Regions from separate parts of the Marinobacter sp. DSM 26671 genome, predicted to be linked through region 2. Evidence: riboswitches for the same ligand, from Rfam matches in the RefSeq annotation. Region 2 holds a riboswitch; the other holds the start of a gene.

Region 1 (9,551 bases), on a different contig from region 2:
AAATGGTTTGCCACCCGCGAGGGACTGTATTACGTCGCACTGGCCGTGTTGTTGGTGGTGCTTTTGCCACTGGCGCTGGACCCATTCCGCCTGAACATGGTGGGCAAGTACCTGACCTACGCCTTTGTCGCCATTGGCCTGGTGATGTGCTGGGGCAAGGCCGGCATTCTCAGCCTGGGCCAGGGTGTGTTCTTTGGTCTTGGCGGCTACTGCATGGCCATGTTCCTGAAGCTGGAGGCTTCCACTCCGGAGGCCACCGCCATCCAGTCCACCCCCGGCATCCCGGATTTCATGGACTGGAACCAGCTCACCGAGCTGCCCTGGTTCTGGGAACCGTTCCACAGCTTCTCCTTCACCCTGCTGGCGGTGATCGGTGTGCCGGTTCTGCTGGCGTTCGTTATCGGCTTCGCCATGTTCACCCGGCGGGTGGGGGGCGTGTACTTCGCCATCATCACCCAGGCCATCGCCGCAATCCTGACGATCCTGATTATCGGACAGCAGGGCTATACCGGCGGTGTGAACGGCATTACCGATCTGCAGACGCTGAACGGCTGGGACATCCGCACCGATGAAGCCCGGACCATCCTGTACTTTGTCTGTGTTGGCATGCTGTTCCTTTGCCTGTTTGTGGCGCGCCTGGTCCAGAACCGGAAGCTGGGCCGCATCCTGGTGGCCATGAACGCCCAGGAAAACCGAGTGCGTTTTTCCGGCTATGACGTTGCCGCCTTCAAGATCTTCGTGTTCTGCCTGGCAGCGGCTTTTGCAGGCGTCGGTGGTGCCATGTTCACCCTGATTGTTGGCTTCATGTCGCCGTCGTTCATCGGCATCGTCGCTTCCATCGAGATGGTCATCTTCTGTGCCCTGGGTGGCCGGTTGTCCATCCTCGGCGCGGTCTACGGTGCCTTGCTCGTGAATGCCGCCAAGAGTGGCTTCTCGGAATCCTTCCCGGAACTCTGGCCGTTTGCCATGGGTGCGTTGTTTATCGGTGTCGTACTGGCCTTCCCGAACGGTCTGGCCGGCCTGTATCAGACCTACGTCATGCCCCTGGAAGACAAGATCTTCAAGCGCAACAAGGGTGCACAGCTGGAGGCCAAGCCCGCGGAAAAAGCCGCAGAGCCGAAGCCGACCGCTGAGAAGACTCCTGATTACGATCCGATGATCGATTCCTACAGCCCGGAGAAATCGTGATGAGTGCAGCCAAAAGCAAAAGTGGGGATTTCCTGCTGGCGGTCGAAGGCCTGACCGTGTCATTCGATGGCTTCAAGGCCGTGGATGACCTGTCCTTCTACCTCGATCCCAAGGAAATCCGGGTCATCATCGGCCCCAACGGTGCCGGTAAAACCACGGTTCTGGACCTGATCTGCGGCAAGACCAAGGCCACGTCCGGCTCCATCAAGTTTGACGGTAAGGAGCTTACCAAGCTCAAGGAGCACCAGATTGTTCACTCGGGTGTGGGCCGGAAGTTCCAGACCCCGTCCGTGTTCGAGGACCTGACCGTCTTTGAAAACCTTGAAGTGTCCTACCCAAAGGGACACAGCGTGATGGGCGCCCTGGGATTCAAGCGCGACGCGGAGGTGATCAATGCTGTGGAGGAGGTGGCTGAAACCATCTTCCTGACCGAGGCCCTGAATGAGCCGGCTGCATCGTTGAGCCATGGCCAGAAGCAGTGGCTGGAGATCGGCATGCTGCTGATCCAGAAACCGGACCTGCTGATGCTGGATGAGCCGGTAGCCGGGATGTCCGTCACCGAGCGCAAGAAAACCGCCGAGCTGCTGAGGGTGATTACCAGGGACCATACGGTATTGGTGATCGAGCACGATATGCAGTTTGTCGGTGATATCGCTGACCGGGTCACGGTCATGCATCAGGGCAAAGTTCTTTCCGAAGGGTCCATCGAGCACGTGAAATCGGACCCGAAAGTCATCGAAGTCTACCTGGGGCACTGATCATGCTGAGCATCAAACATCATTCGGTGGCCTACGGCCAAAGCACCATCATCGATGACCTCAACCTCGACGTGGCAAAGAACGAAATAGTCGCCGTGGTGGGGCGAAACGGCATGGGCAAGACCACGCTGATGAAATCCCTGGTGGGCATGACCCCCACGCGAGGCGGTGAGGTCAGCCTGGATGGGAACGACCTTTCCGGCCTGAAGAGCTTCCAGCGTGTGCGCGCCGGAATCGGTTTCGTGCCGCAGGGGCGGATGATCTTTCCGACACTGACGGTACGGGAGAATATCGAGACCGGCCTGGCCGCCGTGGGTGAGAAGAAGGTACCCGAGGACCTCTACGAGATGTTCCCGGTACTGAAGGAAATGCAGAACCGGCGTGGTGGCAACCTTTCCGGCGGTCAGCAACAACAGCTGGCTATTGCCCGGGCACTGGCCACCCGGCCCAAGGTGCTGCTGCTTGACGAACCCACGGAAGGTATCCAGCCCAACATTATCAAGGAAATTGCGCAGACCCTTCGGCGCATCCGGGATGAGCGGGGCCTGTCGATTGTGGTGTCGGAGCAGGTTCTGAGCTTCGTGATGGATGCGGCAGACCGGATCCTGGTGATTGAAAAGGGCGCGATTGTGCACGAAGAGAGCCGCGAAGAAGCGGATCAGGACAAGATTGCGAGCTATCTGGCGGTTTAACGAGGAGCAGAACGATGAGACACGGTGATATTTCCAGCAGCGACGATACCGTCGGCGTGGCGGTGGTGAACTACAAGATGCCGCGGCTGCATACCAAAGCCGAGGTGTTGGACAACGCCCGCAACATCGCTGACATGATCAAGGGTATGAAGGTCGGCCTGCCGGGCATGGACCTGGTGGTGTTCCCGGAATACAGCACCATGGGCATCATGTACGACAACGAGGAAATGATGGAAACCGCGGCCACCGTGCCCGGTGACGAAACGGCCATCTTCTCCGCCGCCTGTCGTGAGGCGAACACCTGGGGCGTGTTTTCGCTCACCGGAGAGCGACACGAGGATCACCCCAACAAGGCGCCGTACAACACCCTGGTTCTGATCAACAACGAGGGTGAGGTCGTCCAGAAATACCGCAAGTGTATCCCCTGGTGTCCGATCGAGGGATGGTATCCGGGTGACACCACCTACGTCACCGAGGGGCCAAAGGGCATGAAGATCAGCCTGATCATCTGCGACGACGGCAACTATCCCGAGATCTGGCGCGATTGCGCCATGAAGGGGGCGGAGCTGATTGTTCGCTGTCAGGGCTACATGTACCCGGCCAAGGAACAGCAGGTGATGATGGCCAAGAGCATGGCCTGGGCCAACAACTGTTACGTTGCGGTGGCCAACGCCGCCGGATTTGACGGCGTGTATTCCTACTTCGGCCACTCCGCGATCATTGGCTTCGATGGCCGTACCCTCGGGGAATGCGGTGAGGAAGACATGGGCATTCAGTATGCCCAGCTGTCCGTAAGCCAGATCCGTGATGCCCGTGCGAACGACCAGTCCCAGAATCACCTGTTCAAGCTGCTGCACCGGGGCTACACCGGTGTGCATGCCTCCGGGGACGGCGACAAGGGCGTGGCCGACTGTCCGTTCGAGTTCTACCGTACCTGGGTGATGGACGCCCAGAAGGCGCAGGAAAACGTGGAGGCCATGACCCGGAAGACGGTAGGTACCGCCGAGTGCCCGGTGGGCGAGCTGCCGTTCGACGGCAAGGAAAAATCCGCAGGGGCCTGAGCCCGGGAGGCGTTCATGCCGTTTATCAACGAACGGCTGGAAGCCAATCGGGAAACCATTGAAAAGAACCGGGCCGCCTCAGGCCCGGTTCGTGCTTCCCGGTTCCGCTTCGAGCCCGAGGCCGTGATGGCCAGACTGCGGGAAAATATCGTCGGCCAGGATGAGGCCCTGGCCGCCATGGAATCCATGCTGGTGCGGGTGAAAGCCGATATCGGCGAGGACAACCGGCCGCTGGCGGTGCACCTGTTCCTGGGTCCTACCGGCGTGGGCAAAACCGAAACCGTGCGCCTCATTGCCGAAGCCATCCACGGTAATCGCGATGGGCTGTGTCGTATCGACATGAACACCCTGGCCCAGGAGCATTACGCGGCTGCCCTGACTGGTGCACCGCCGGGCTACGTGGGCAGTAAGGAAGGCCACAGCCTGTTCGATCTGGACAAGGTACAGGGCTCGTTCAGCAAACCCGGCATTGTGTTGTTTGATGAAATCGAAAAAGCCAGCAAGGAAGTGGTGCGCACGCTGCTGAACGTGCTGGACACCGGTCGGCTGGTGTTTCCCTCCGGCAACCGCGAGATCGACTTCCGCAACACCCTGATCTTCATGACCAGCAACGCCGGTGCGCTGGAGGCGGAGACGCATGAGCAGGGCTACCAGCAGGGCTGGCGCCGCTGGCTCGGTTTATCACCTGGCAACGGCGAGGCCATTCGCGATACCGCTCTGCGCCGGCACTTTGACCCGGAATTCCTCAACCGGATTGATCAGATCTTCACCTTCAACCGACTTACCGACAACTGGCTGGACGCCCTGCTGGACATTGAGCTGGCGGGCCTCAATCGCCGGTTGTCCAGAAAGCACGCCGAGCTGTCGCTGTCGCCTGAGCTGCGAGAGGAACTGTGCCGTGGCTACGACGCTCGCTATGGCGCCCGGGAACTGCTGCGGGCTTTTCGCCAGCGGTTGGAACCCGCCGTTGCCCGGGCGTTGCTGGCGTATCCGGACTGTCGGCGGTTTGAAGCCGGCCTGCAGGGCAGTGAGGTCACGGTGCACCAATACGTCGAATGACGTAGGCACCGGGGGCATTTCGCGAATACCTCACAGGGACGGGATTTCGGATAGTAAAGCTGTTACCTAATCGTGCAAGCCAACACCAAGGAGCGCCCGTTATGGCTGAAACCATTATCAAGATCGATCTAAACAAGTCGGCCTATGAGAACGACAAAATCCACAACCGCTGGCACCCGGATATTCCGCTGGTGGCTACCGTCAAGCCGGGCGACGATTTCATCGTTGAGTGCTATGACTGGACCGGCGGTCAGATCAAGAACGACGACAGCGCCGACGACGTGCGCGATGTTGATCTCAGCCAGGTTCACTTCCTGTCGGGACCGATCGGGGTCGAGGGCGCGGAGCCGGGCGACCTGCTGGAAGTCGACATCCTCGACATCGGCACCTTCGAAGAGAGCCAGTGGGGCTTTAACGGCTTCTTCTCCAAGCAGAACGGCGGTGGCTTCCTGACCGAACACTTCCCGGAGGCCCAGAAATCCATCTGGGACTTCAACGGCATGTTCACCAAATCCCGCCACATTCCCAACGTGGAATTTGCTGGCCTGATTCACCCGGGCCTGATTGGCTGCCTGCCCTCCAAAGAATTGCTGGACACCTGGAACAAGCGTGAGGCCGGACTGGTCGCGACCGATCCGGAGCGTGTGCCGGAATTGGCAACACTGCCCAATGGTGAGACCGCCCACATGGGCCAGATGACCGGTGACGCGGCCAAGGCTGCCGGCGACGAAGCCGCCCGTACCGTGCCGCCACGGGAACACGGTGGCAACTGTGACATCAAGGATCTGTCCCGTGGCTCCAAGGTGTATTTCCCGGTGTACGTGGACGGTGCCGGCCTCTCCGTAGGCGACCTTCACTTCAGCCAGGGCGACGGTGAAATCACGTTCTGTGGCGCCATCGAAATGGCCGGCTGGATTCACCTGCGGGTAAACCTGATCAAGGACGGCGTGAAGAAGTACGGCATCAAGAATCCGGTGTTCAAGCCCAGCCCGATCAAGCCCCGTTACGACGACTATGTGATCTTTGAAGGCATCTCTGTAGACGAGGACGGCGGCCAGCATTACCTGGACGTGCACGTGGCTTATCGTCAGGCGTGTCTGAACGCCATCGAATACATGACCAAGTTCGGTTACACCAGGGCTCAGGCCTACGCGATTCTGGGTTGTGCGCCGGTGGAAGGCCACATCAGCGGCGTGGTGGATATCCCGAACGCCTGCGCCACACTCTGGTTGCCGACGGGCATCTTCGACTTCGACATTAACCCGTCCGCTGAGGGTCCGCAGAAGAAAGTCAGCGGGGGCATGGACGTACCGCTGTCGAAAGATAAGGAGTAATCGCCATGCCCGTGTATGACTACAAGTGCCGTGAACATGGCCTCTTTCACACACTGGCCACCATGGAGGATGCGGCCAAGCCGGCGCAATGCCCCACCTGCAAGGCCATGTCGCCGCGGGTGATCGTATTGCCATCCCACATTGCCGCCGTGGACCCAGCCAAAAGGGCGGCCGAGGACCGGAACGAGCGGTCCCGGCATGAGCCGGTGTTTTCCACCGCAGACCGAAGGGCGAATGATAAGGAGCACAGTCGCGCCTGCGGCTGTGGCTCCCCGAAACCCGGAAAGTCCATGCTGTTTTACACCGCTGACGGGAAGAAGATGTTTCCCTCCATGCGGCCCTGGATGATCAGCCACTGATTGGCTGAGTTGAGACTGTCACGTGTTTGGCCCCCTCTCCGGGGCCTTTTTTGTTTCTTCAGGTTGTCCCTTCTGAATATCGTGTATATAGTGTTTTAATCCTTGGTCAAATACCAGATGTAGTGATCAGTGCGTAACCAACTCGGTCAACGTGTGATCATCTCAGCCATTCTGGTATCGGGAATCCGGTGAGACTCCGGAACTGACGCGCAGCGGTATTGGGGAACAAGCGTGGCATCAAGACACTGGCGAAAGCCGGGAAGTCGCCACACGAGGCCGAATCTATCGATTCACGCCCCTGAGTCCGAAGACCTGCCAGGGATGAAGGAGCCTTACGGCTCCCAACTGCACCTTCGCGACCCAGGGTGAGCAGACCGGTTATGCCCAGCCATTCCCATGGCGAGGTGTGCCCCTGCGTACGCGATGGTGAAAGGAACTCAACGCGTATTCAGGAGAACACTGCATGTCTGCCTCAGCCCTGGCCGAACCCCGGCCAACCTCGCACACGGACACCGAATCCCTTCAGGTCATCAAGCGCAACGGCACGCTTGTCGGCTTCGACCCCTCGAAGATCAGCATCGCCGTAACCAAAGCCTTCCTCGCAGTTGAGGGCGACACCGCCGCCGGTTCCGCGCGTATCAATGACGCGGTACACCGGGTGACCGACCAGGTTATCCAGGCGATTGGCCGTCGCCTGAAGGCTGGTGGCAAGGTACATATCGAAGACATCCAGGATCAGGTGGAACTGGCCCTGATGCGGGCCGAAGAACAGAAGGTGGCCCGCGCCTACGTCCTGTATCGGGAAGAGCATGCCCGCGAGCGCGCCCGCCATGCGCCGGTTGAGGCACACCCCCATCTGACGGTGAAAAAGACCAGTGGCGAGATTGCTCCGCTGGATCTGGGCCTGATGAAACTGCAGGTGGAGCAGGCCGCCACAGGGCTGGAGGGCATTGACGGTGATTCCCTGGTGGACGATGCCCTGACCAACCTTTATGACGGCATCGCCGAGGAAGACGTGCTGTCGGCTTTGATCATGACGGCCCGCAGCCGGATTGAGCGGGAGCCGGACTACAGCGCGGTCACCGCTCGTCTACTGCTGGAACAGCTGCGTTTGGAGAATGCCGCTGCCCTGGGCCTGCCCATCAGTCTGCCATTGGCTGAGATTTATCCACAGGCCCTGAGCGCCTTTGTCGAGGCGGGAATTCGTTATGAACTGCTGGACGAAGCCCTGGCTGCTTTCGATCTGGAGCGCCTCGGCGCTGCCCTTCAGCCGGAGCGGGATCTGCAATTCGGCTTCCTGGGTCTGCAAACCCTGTACGACCGTTACTTCCTGCACTGGAACAAGGCCCGCCTGGAATTGCCCCAGGTATTTTTCATGCGCGTTGCCATGGGCCTGGCCCTGCGCGAAGATGACCCGAATGCCCGGGCCATCGAGTTTTACAACCTGTTGTCGTCGTTTGACTACATGGCGTCCACACCCACGCTGTTCAACAGCGGTACCCGCCATTCTCAGCTGTCGTCCTGTTATCTGACGACGGTAGGCGACGATCTTGAAGACATCTACGGCGCCATCCGTGATAACGCCATGCTGTCGAAATGGGCTGGCGGTCTGGGTAACGACTGGACGCCAGTTCGTGCGCTGGGCTCCCACATCAAAGGAACCAACGGCCAGAGCCAGGGCGTGGTGCCCTTCCTGAAAGTAGTCAACGACACCGCCGTGGCGGTCAACCAGGGCGGCAAACGTAAAGGCGCGGTGTGTGCCTACCTGGAAAGCTGGCACCTGGACATCGAGGAGTTCCTGGAGCTGCGCAAGAATACCGGCGACGAACGCCGCCGAACCCACGACATGAATACGGCGAACTGGGTGCCCGATCTGCTGATCGAGCGCATGCGCGAAGACCGTGACTGGACCCTGTTCTCTCCCAGCGATGCGCCGGATCTGCACGACCTGTACGGCAACGCCTTCCGTGAACGCTACGAGCATTACGAAGCCCTCGCAGAGCAGGGCAAAATCAAGCTGTTCAAGAAAATCCCGGCCAAGCAGCTCTGGCGCAAGATGCTCACCGTGCTGTTCGAAACCGGCCACCCCTGGATCACGTTCAAGGACCCGTGCAATCTGCGCTCTCCCCAGCAGCACCGGGGCGTGGTGCACAGCTCTAACCTGTGCACGGAAATCACCCTGAACACCAGTGCCGACGAGATCGCCGTATGCAACCTCGGTTCCGTGAACCTGGCCGCCCATATTGCCAACGGCGAGCTGGACGTGCAGCGCCTGGAACAGACGGTAAACACCGCCGTGCGCATGCTCGATAACGTTATCGACACCAACTATTACGCCGTGCCCCAGGCCCGCAATTCCAACCTCAGGCATCGCCCGGTCGGTCTCGGCTTCATGGGTTTCCAGGACGCGCTCTATCAATTGGGCCTGCCATATTCCAGCTCGGAAGCGATTGAGTTCGCTGACCTTGCCATGGAGCAACTCAGCTACTTCGCCATCCGCGCCTCGGCTTCGCTGGCGGGTGAGCGAGGCGCCTATGAGAGCTATGAGGGCTCACTCTGGCAGCAGGGCATCCTGCCGATCGAATCCATCAACCTGCTCAAGGAAAACCGCCGGGAAGGGGACCTGTCCGTGAATACCAACGCCCGGCTGGACTGGTCTCCCGTGCGCGAACTGATCGCAAAAAACGGAATGCGCAACAGCAACGTGATGGCGATCGCTCCGACTGCCACGATTTCCAACATCGTGGGTGTGTCCCAGTCCATCGAGCCGGCGTACCAGAACCTGTTCGTGAAATCGAACCTCTCCGGCGAGTTCACCGTGGTCAACCCCTCCCTGGTCCGAGACCTCAAGGCCGAAGGCCTGTGGGACAACGTGATGGTGAACGATCTCAAATACTTCGACGGCAGCGTGCAGCAGATCGACCGCATCCCCAACGAATTGAAAGCGCGATACGCCACTGCCTTTGAGATCGACGCAAGGTGGCTGGTGGAAGCCGCCGCCCGGCGCCAGAAATGGCTAGACCAGGCCCAGAGCCTGAACCTGTACATGGCCGAGCCCAGCGGCAAAAAGCTGGATGCCCTGTACCAGCTGGCCTGGGAA
Region 2 (9,551 bases):
CGAAACAGGGTGGCGCGGCCAATTCCGAGCTCATCAGCCAGCGGCGCCAAGTGAATGCGCTCACCCTTGAGCCACATGCGACGTGCTCGCTTGAACGCCTCGGCCGGTGTTGCCCTGGTTACGGTTTTGTCTGCCACTGAAACCTCATGCCCGAATTTGGATTCATTTTAACGGCTAAACCCGGAGCCGGCTATGCGCGCGGTTCTGACGGCTTGTGATGGTTTTGTGAACTTTTCCGCCTACACTCTGCCATGAAAGCATCGAAAGCCTCCGGCAAATTCAGCGAAGCCCATCACCATGACGCGAACGGTACTGATTATTGAAGACAACCCCGGCATCGGTGAGCTGGTCCGTATGCAGGTTTCAGATCTGGGAATGAAGCCCGTGCTCGTGGACCGGGGGGACACCGGCCTGGAAAGGTTCCGTGAGGGCGGCGTCGATCTGGTTATTCTGGATCTGATGTTGCCTGGCCTGGATGGTTTGGCGGTGTGCCGCGAGATTCGTGCCTGCCCGGGCTATGTGCCGGTTCTGATGTTGACGGCAAAGAGCACAGAGCTGGATCGGGTCCTGGGCCTGGAGATGGGCGCGGACGATTACCTGACGAAGCCGTTCAGCGTGGCGGAGCTGGCAGCGCGCGTCAAAGCGCTTTTCCGACGGGTAGACGCACTCTCTCAGGCAGCGCCTGCCGGCGGTCAGGCTGATGAGATTGAGGTGGACGGGCTTCGGATTGATCCGGTTCGCCGGCGAGTGTTTGTGGATGATCGGGAAGTGGACCTGACCGCCCGCGAGTTCGACCTGCTCTGGCACTTTGCCTCCCATCGGGGCCGGGTGTTCAGCCGGGCGCAATTGCTCGATTCTGTGTGGGGTTACAACCATGAGGGCTACGAGCATACCGTGAACACCCACATCAACCGCCTGCGCAACAAGATTGAAGCCGATCCCGCCGACCCACGATACGTCCAGACGGTCTGGGGTGTTGGCTATCGGTTCATGGATTAGCGATGGCCCTGTCTGTCTTCCGCACCCTTTATGCCCGGCTGGCGATCGGTCTGTTCCTGCTGCTGCTCGTGGTGGGTGGGCTCTTTACCTTTCTGAGTCTGGCTTCGGTGAGGGAATACTCGGCTGCGGTCAACCAGCAGCTGAACCGCGACCTCGCCCGTAACCTGGTGTCTGACCGCAACCTGGTTACCGATGGCAAGCTCAACCGCGATGCCCTGAAGCAGCTCTTCGAGCTGTACATGACCATCAACCCCAGTATCGAAATCTACCTGCTGGATACCGAAGGTAATATCCTTTCCTACTCCGCCGACCCGAACAAGATCAAGCGCAACCGGGTATCCCTGGAACCGGTACGCACGCTGCTTGAAAACCCGGGCGCTTACCCACTGCCCGGCGATGATCCGCGCAGTCATGACCGGCGGAAGGTCTTCTCGGTAACGCCGGTGCCTTCGGCTGCGGATCCAACGGGTTATCTGTACGTGGTTCTGCGCGGCGAGGAGTACGACCTGGCCGAGAGCATGGTGCACAGTAACCGGCTCCTCCAGTTAGGCGCGGGCGCGCTGGCGGTGAGCCTGTTCGTCGGCTTGCTGGCCGGGCTGGTGTTCTTCCGGTTGCTGACGCGTCGGCTGTCGCGGCTGACCGAGCGGGTGGAATCCTTCGAGCGCGGCATGTCTCCGGAGCGCGCCGCCGCGGTGGCGGGCAAAGGCGATGACATTGATTACCTGGCCGCCCGGTTCGATCAGATGGCCCAGCGAATTGTTGCCCAGCTGGACCTTCTGAAACACAAGGATGCCCAGCGCCGGCAGCTGGTTGCCCAGGTCTCCCACGACCTTAGAACGCCACTGGCATCCATCCAGGGTTATATCGAAGCATTGCGCATGAAACAGGACACGCTCGCCGCCGAGGAGCGGGCACGTTTCCTGGATGTGGCCCTGACCGAAAGCCACCGGCTTGGTCGTCTTGTGGAGGAACTGTTTGAACTTGCCGCACTGGATGCCCGGGAGAAACAGCCGAAGACGGAACCGTTTGTGGTTGCCGAACTGCTGCATGACGTGGTGCAGAAGCACCAACCCGAGGCGGAGCGCGCAGGCGTTGCCCTGTCGATTGTTTCCGTCGCTCCGGTCCAGGTGCTGGCGGATATCGCCATGACCGAGCGGGTATTGGATAACCTGATCAGCAACGCCCTCAGCCATTCGCCGAAAGATACGGAGATCACACTGGGCGTTGTCGAACAGGCCGGGGGTGCGCAAATTACCGTCGCCGACGCTGGCCCCGGTATCGATGATGAGGACCTGGAGCACGTCTTCGAACCCTTTTATCAGGCCGCAGGTGCGTCCAGGACGGGCCATGCCGGTCTGGGGCTCGCGATTGCCCAGCGAATGGTGACGCTGCAGCAGGGAAAACTCTCGGTACGCAATGCCGATGGCGCCGTTTTCAGTGTCTGGCTGCCCCTGGCCCGCGACAGCTCGGTCGCGGGCGGCGAAAAATCCACAGCGTTATGAATTCGTAATACCTGGTGAACGTTTTCGTGAATCCACCGCCCTACGCTGTAGGTATGGAATCACGTGAAGGAGATATCTGATGAAACGCAAGATCATGGGTCTGTTTTCCGCAGTGGCATTTGTCTCTGCAGTTGGTCTGTTCACCACCTACGCGGTTGCCGAAAAGTCGGAGTCGCAGATGAGCAAATACGCACCGGATCAACCGGGTCTGGCCGTGGCGACCTTTGCTGGCGGTTGTTTCTGGTGTGTTGAGGCCGGGTACGAAAAGCGGGTGCCGGGCGTGGTGGAAGTAGTCTCGGGCTATTCTGGTGGGAAAGAGGCAAGCCCCTCCTACAAGCAGGTTGCCTCGGGGCAGACTGGCCATACCGAAGCGGTACAGGTCTATTACGACCCCAACGAAATGACATACGAGGGCTTGTTGCAGGCGCTCTGGCGGATGATGGACCCGACCGATAATCAGGGTCAGTTTGTGGACCGCGGCCAGCAGTATCGTCCTGCTATTTTCTACCATAACGCTGAGCAGAAGCGCCTGGCCGAGGCGGCCGTTGCAGAATTGGAGGCATCCGGAGTTTACGAGAAACCCGTGGTGATCGAAATCGTGCCGTTTGAGAAATTTTACCCGGCGGAGGAATACCACCAGGATTATTACGACAAAAACCCGGTGCGCTACAACTTCTACACCTTCAACTCTGGACGCTATCAGTTTATCGAGAAGGTGTATGGCGAAGATTACGAGCTCGATTACACCCGGTTCCAGGAGAATGCCACAGTGGACGCCAGTGACGATCTGGTGGGCGATGAAAGCGCCAGCACAGAGCCCGGCCAGATGGGCGTTGGCTTCGATCCGGCAAGCTTTGAAAAGCCGGCTCAGGATGTCCTGAAGCAGCGCCTGACGGATATGCAGTACGAGGTGACCCAGGAAGACGGCACCGAGCCGGCGTTTAACAACAAATACTGGGACAACAAGAAGCCAGGACTCTACGTGGATATTGTCTCCGGCGAGCCGCTGTTTTCTTCACGGGACAAGTACAAATCCGGTACCGGCTGGCCCAGCTTTACCCGGCCGATCACACCAGACGCGGTGGTGGAACGTGAGGACAACTCGTTCTTCATGACCCGTACGGAAATCCGCAGCAGCCACGCGGATTCCCACCTTGGCCATGTCTTCAACGATGGCCCTGCGCCAACCGGACTACGCTACTGCATGAACTCCGCGTCTATGGACTTTATCCCGCTGGAGAAGATGGAAGAGGCCGGTTATGGCAAATGGGTTGATGACGTCAGACCAGAGAGCGACGCCTGACTCACAACCACAAATCCGCCACCCGGGTGTCCCGGCTGAAATGGTGCAACACCTGGGCCTGCAGGAGTTCAGCCGTGGCAACCGCATCAATCAGGGCGTTGTGGGCGGCATAGTGAGGCAGCCCATAACGCAGCCGGCTATCAGCCAAGCGAATCGACACGGGCTTCTTCCCCAGCAGTTGTTGCCAGCGTGACGGGTTTCGGTCCGGGTGCAGGTGAGCCTCAATGGCCATGGTATCGATCAACGGAAACCGGATTCCTTCCCCCAAGCGCCATTGCAGGGCAACGTCGAAGAACGATCTCTCGATGTTGCGGTAGTGAACCACGGGGATACGCCCATTCAGGCTGGCAAACAGATCCTTCAGGATATCGTTCAAATCCGGGGCCTGGTCGATATCACTGTGGGTAATGCCGTGGATAGTAATCGAGGTCTGGTGTAGCGGGAGCTTGGGCCGCACGATCCAGTGGCGGGCTTTGCCCAGCTGGATGCCGTCGAGCGTAAACGGCACCAGACCGATACTGACAATCGAATGTTGATTGGCGTCCAACCCGGTGGTCTCGAAATCGAGCGCGACAAAGGGCACCTCGGATAAGGGCGTCTCCGGCGACACACACCCACTCTCGTAATAGGCTTTAAGAATCGGGGACTTGCTCTGCTCCGCCAGGGCCTTGAATTGCTCGGGCCATGGCAGGCGTGTAACAGAATTCTCGGCCTGCTCCTCACTAGACATTACGGGCCACCCCGGCGTGATACCGGAATTTCAGGAACTTCTGGGCACCGCTGACTACCTGGAACGCATCCTTGAGATGGCTGCGCTCAAACGGTGAAAGGTCTTCGGGCCGTACGTTGTTGTCCGGCTGCCGGTCAGCCTCGATTGCCAGGGCCTGGTGTCGGATACGAACGATGGAGATAAACTCAAGCGCATCCCTCAGGTTGCCCAGATCGTCGTCCAGCAGGAGCTTGGTGTTGCCAATGGCTTTCAGTCGTTCGAACGAGTTCTGTGCACGGGAGCCGCAGGCCAGGGCATGAACCCGGATCAGATCCGACAGGGGCGCTGTTCCGCGACGTTTCAGGTTGAAGGTCTTCTGGTGCTTGCCATCCTCTTCCAGCACGAAAGTCCGGAAAAAGCCGATCGGCGGCGTGCGGTTCAGGGCGTTGCGCGCCAGCATTGCCAGGAACCGCTGGCTGTTGCTGGCTTTGTCCGCCACCAGTGTCTTGAGCTGTTCGGCAAAGTCGGTCTCGCCGTAGATGCCATCCAGATCAAAGAAAATATTGCTGTTTAACAGAGCCTCGGCTTTCGGATTATCAATCCAGTCGGTGAAGTAGTCCTTCCAGACGCGCAGTGGCTGCCGCCATTTCTGGTTGGTGGCCATGATGTCGCCGGTGCAGTAGGTATAGCCGCACTCCGCAAGGCCATCGCTGACAAATTTCGCCAGCGCCAGGAAGTATTCGTCGTGTTCTTCCGGCACAAAGCTGTCGTCCAGGATCATGGCGTTATCCTGGTCCGTGACCACCAGCTGCTCGTCCCGGGCCATGGAGCCAAGTGCCATGAAACAGTAGGGCACCGGCGGTGGTCCAAACTTTTCTTCGCCCAGTTCCAGCAGGCGCTGGGTAAAGCTGCGCCCGATGCCGGCCATGGCGCTGCCGATCATGTGGGAGTTGGCATCCTCGTTCACCATACGCACGAAGCTGTCGCGCACATCCAGACTGATTTTCTTGAGGCCTTTTACATCCTGCTGGTGATAGATATTGCTGACCAGGTACAGGCTACTCTGGCTCTCGTATTTCACGATGTCAGACAGCGCAATGACACCACGAACCTCCTCTCCGTCCATCACCGGAAGATGGTGCACGTTGTTGTGCAGCATGGTAAGCATGGCTTCGAATATGAACAGATTCGAGCGAATGGTGATAAGGTCTTCCGACATGATCTCGCTGATGGGGGTTTCCGAGGCCAGTGCTTCGCTGAGTGCCCGGGTACGCAGGTCGCGGTCGGTGATGATGCCCTTGAGCCGAGGCTTTTCACCTTCCTCATCCATCAATAGCAACGCGGACACACCGTTTTCAGTCATGATCCGGGCGGCTTCCTGAAGCCGGACAGTGCGTGGTGCCGTAACCGGTTCCCGGGATATCAGCCGCGTGACCTTGGAAGTCATCAGCTCGTTGGATTTTTCCCGGCGGGAAACGGCAGAGCGCAGGCGGCTTCGGTCTTCAATCTCGACGAAATCGGCGAAGTTGTCGTCACTTTCCCACAGGTACTGGAAGATTTCTCCCGGAATCTTGTAGACCAGTGTGTCTTCAAGGGCTTTTGCCGGAAATCGCACTTTCCGGTTCATCAGGAGGCCAAACTGGCCGAATATTTCGCCTTCGCTGATGCGGTTATACAGTTCACCCGAACGCCGATAGATTTCTACCGCGCCACTGCGCACGTAATACAGCCAGTTGCTGGGCTCGCCGAATTCCAGGATCTGGCTGCCGGCCTTGAAGTAGACTACCTCAATACCGCCCACCACCCTGTCGAGCAGCTCCTCGGTCATCTCGTCAAACGGCGAGTATTGAGCCATGTGATTGCGGATGTCGACCAGCTCGGCCTGCATAAAACTCCCTGTTTTGGCGAAGAAAAAATGATTGTCAGTCATGGAATATAGCAGTGGCAGAGGCCTGCGACCATGTCGACCTTTGATGGATTTCATTGACCGCTTACCCCGGTGTTGCTAGCCTTGCCACACTTTTTTCAGGTGCCCGTCGCAAAGCGCGACGGGTGAAACGGGAAATCGGTGAGCCTGGTCACGCCAGTGCAAGTCCGATGCTGCCCCCGCAACGGTAAGCAGGACAACGGCAATCTGTGCGCCACTGTGTCGCCAAGACATGGGAAGGTGATTGCCCGGGAACCCAGAGTTCCGCCTGCCAGCCCGGAGACCGGCCTGGAAAAACACCCGATGTTGCGGTGGGCAACCTGGGTGGGTGATATGCCGGTTCCGCATTCCTGACACCAGTCTACCGCCTGCCCCCATTCCCTGTTCCGCAACAAAACCCAGATTCCCGTGCGGGTGCGCGCGGAGTGCGGAGCAAGTTTCATGTTCAGAATTCAAAGCCCTGTTTTACTGGCCGGCGTTGCCATGGCCGCCCTGCCTCTGGCCGTTTCGGCCCAGTCTGCCCCTGAATCCGATGCCCTGGATCCCATCGTGGTTACCGCGACACTGGGGCCGAAGACCGTTGGGGAGAGCCTGTCTTCGGTTACGGTCATCGAGAAGGAGGATATTGATCGGCAACAGCCCGCGGAATTCCGCGACCTGCTGCGCGCCCAGCCGGGGATCAACGTGGTGTCGGACGGCAGTTACGGCAAGACTACCAGCGTATTCCTGCGTGGCGCTGGCAGCTCAGGTACCGTGCTGCTTCTCGATGGTATCCGCCTGCGCTCGGCCTCTGCGGGTATCCCACCCTGGCAGTTTTTGCCTCCCGAATTGATGGAACGGGTTGAGCTGGTGCGAGGTGCGAAGAGTTCCCTCTACGGTGCCGATGCGGTGGGTGGTGTCATCCAGGCGTTCACCCTGGAACCGGGGGCCGGGCGCCAGGGTTGGGGCGAGCTGAAAGGCGGTTCCCATGAAACCCGTGAGGCAACGGCCGGGCTGGCTGGCCGGGAAGGCCGTTCGTCGTTCCTGGCCGGTGGCGTTTATTCGGATACCGATGGCACGAACCTGCGTGCTGGCGGCGAGGACAAAGGATTCCGGAACGCTGGTGGCCTGGCCAAACTGAGCCACAGTTTTGACCAGGGCGGCGGCGCAGGACTGACGGTTTTCCAGTCTGAAGGTAATACCGAGTTTGAAGGCGGTGATACCGATTTCCTGATTCGTGCCATGGGGCTGCATCTGGAAGCGGTTGCCAGTGACTACTGGCGTACACGTATCCAGTTCTCGGAAGCTCGCGACGAACAGGATACCTTCGGAGCCAATCCCAGCACGTTCGACACCCTGTCTCGCTCCGCGCGCTGGGAAAACACCCTGACGGCCGGTGTTCATGAGCTGGTTCTGGGTACGGAGGTCATGCTTGACGAAGTGGATGGCACCAGCAATTTCACAGAAGACAGCCGGACCAACAGCGCGGTTTTCGGTCAGGGCCGTTTGAACTTTGATGCCACCGATCTGATGCTCAGTCTGCGTCTGGATGACAACGAGGCCTATGGCAAAGAGGAGACTGGCGGTGTGGCCTTCGGTCACCAGCTGGACCGCGCCCATCGCTTTCGCCTCAGCTATGCGACATCGTTCCGGGCACCCACCTTTAATGACCTTTACCTGACGGTGCCGTTCTACACCGGTAATCCTGACCTCGATGCGGAAGAGGGGCAGATGGTCGAAGCCGGTTTCTCCGGGCGATATGACCGGTGGTACTGGGACATTGCGCTTTATCAGAACGACGTGAAAGACCTGATTACCTACGTGTCGGACCCGGTGACCTTTGAGGGCACCATGGAAAACGTCGAGACGGCCAGAATCCGTGGCGTTGAGGTTTCTTCCGGTATCGAGACGGCTGACTGGAATCTGGCGGCAGCAGTAACCTACGCGGATACCGAGAATCGCGATACCGGCGCCCGTTTACCACGCCGCGCGGAAAAAAACGTGCGTCTGGATATTGATCGCCTGTTCTCCCAGTGGTCGGTGGGCGCCAGCTTTATTGCCGAGAGTGACCGCTATAACGATGCGGCAAATACCAGTCTGCTGCCGGGCTATGGCACGGTAGACCTGAGAGCGGCCTGGAATTTCCAGCCTGGCTGGTCGGCCTCATTCAAGGTCGATAACATGCTGGATCGTCGGTATGCCACCAGCATCGGATATGACAGTGCGACCTTCGCGCCCTTTGATTATCTGGCCGCCGGACGAACCTTCATGGCCTCGGTGCGCTATGATTTCCAACAGTAAATTCATTGATCTGAGAGGCTCCCGCCCTCTATGAGGCACCTATGGCTCGCTGCACTGTGTGTACTGTCTCTGCTTGCGCCCTCGTTGGCGCAGGCCCAGGGACCCTGCGTACGCGATGCACTGAACCAGAAGGTATGCCTGGCCGAGCCAGCGCAGCGTATTGTTTCTTTGTCACCGGGTGCCACTGAGCTGTTGTTCTCCGCCGGTGCCGACGAAAAGGTCGTTGCGGTGAGTGCCTGGAGCGACTACCCGCCAGAGGCGGAGAACTTACCGCAGGTGGGCGACAGCAATCGCCTGGACCTGGAAGCCATTGTTTCGCTGGCACCGGACCTGGTGGTGGCCTGGGTGGATGGCAATTCCCGCAGCCAATTGGAACGGCTGTCTGACCTTGGTATTTCCGTATTCTGGCTAGCCCCGCGAACGTTTGACGACATTGCCGCGGCGGTATCGGATCTGGCGTTGCTGACGGGTTCACCGGATCTCGGCAATGAGCGGGCCGAAGCGTTTCGTGCAGAAATAGTCAAACTTAAAGCTCAGTATGCCGATGCCAGACCGGTTAAGGTGTTCTACCAGATATGGGACCAGCCACTGATGACCGTGAACCGGGACGAGCTGATCAGCAAGGCCATAACCCTGTGCGGCGGAGTGAATGTGTTTGGCGGGCTGCCACGGCTGGTGCCCCGGATCAGCCGGGAGGCGGTTCTCGAAGCCAACCCTGAAGTCATTATTACCGCCGGGTCGTCGGACGACAGGCAGTGGCTGGAAGCCTGGCGCGAGTTTCCGGGCCTGGCAGCGGTAGCCGCCGGCAACCTCTTCCTCGAACCGCCGGAC

The links. Region 2 has a riboswitch for cobalamin ahead of BM035_RS09275 (TonB-dependent receptor plug domain-containing protein). Riboswitches for the same ligand answer to the same signal wherever they lie in the genome.
Region 1: it holds a riboswitch for cobalamin, as region 2 does, so the genes downstream of both, BM035_RS05950 (ribonucleoside-diphosphate reductase subunit alpha) here and BM035_RS09275 (TonB-dependent receptor plug domain-containing protein) in region 2, are expected to answer to the same signal.

The regions. Positions count from the first base shown of each region.
Region 1 covers NZ_FONF01000004.1:97,954-107,504, forward strand. Annotated here, with positions in the region: gene urtC (urea ABC transporter permease subunit UrtC) at 1-1,188, shown strand, start outside; gene urtD (urea ABC transporter ATP-binding protein UrtD) at 1,188-1,946, shown strand; gene urtE (urea ABC transporter ATP-binding subunit UrtE) at 1,949-2,638, shown strand; gene BM035_RS05930 (aliphatic amidase) at 2,653-3,699, shown strand; gene BM035_RS05935 (AAA family ATPase) at 3,715-4,758, shown strand; gene fmdA (formamidase) at 4,860-6,092, shown strand; gene BM035_RS05945 (FmdB family zinc ribbon protein) at 6,098-6,451, shown strand; cobalamin riboswitch at 6,607-6,785, shown strand; gene BM035_RS05950 (ribonucleoside-diphosphate reductase subunit alpha) at 6,915-9,551, shown strand, end outside.
Region 2 covers NZ_FONF01000006.1:230,442-239,992, reverse strand. Annotated here, with positions in the region: gene BM035_RS09305 (QsdR family transcriptional regulator) at 1-137, opposite strand, end outside; gene BM035_RS09300 (response regulator transcription factor) at 298-999, shown strand; gene BM035_RS09295 (sensor histidine kinase) at 1,002-2,501, shown strand; gene msrB (peptide-methionine (R)-S-oxide reductase MsrB) at 2,581-3,804, shown strand; gene BM035_RS09285 (3'-5' exonuclease) at 3,806-4,534, opposite strand; gene BM035_RS09280 (putative nucleotidyltransferase substrate binding domain-containing protein) at 4,527-6,401, opposite strand; cobalamin riboswitch at 6,524-6,746, shown strand; gene BM035_RS09275 (TonB-dependent receptor plug domain-containing protein) at 6,882-8,720, shown strand; gene BM035_RS09270 (cobalamin-binding protein) at 8,751-9,551, shown strand, end outside.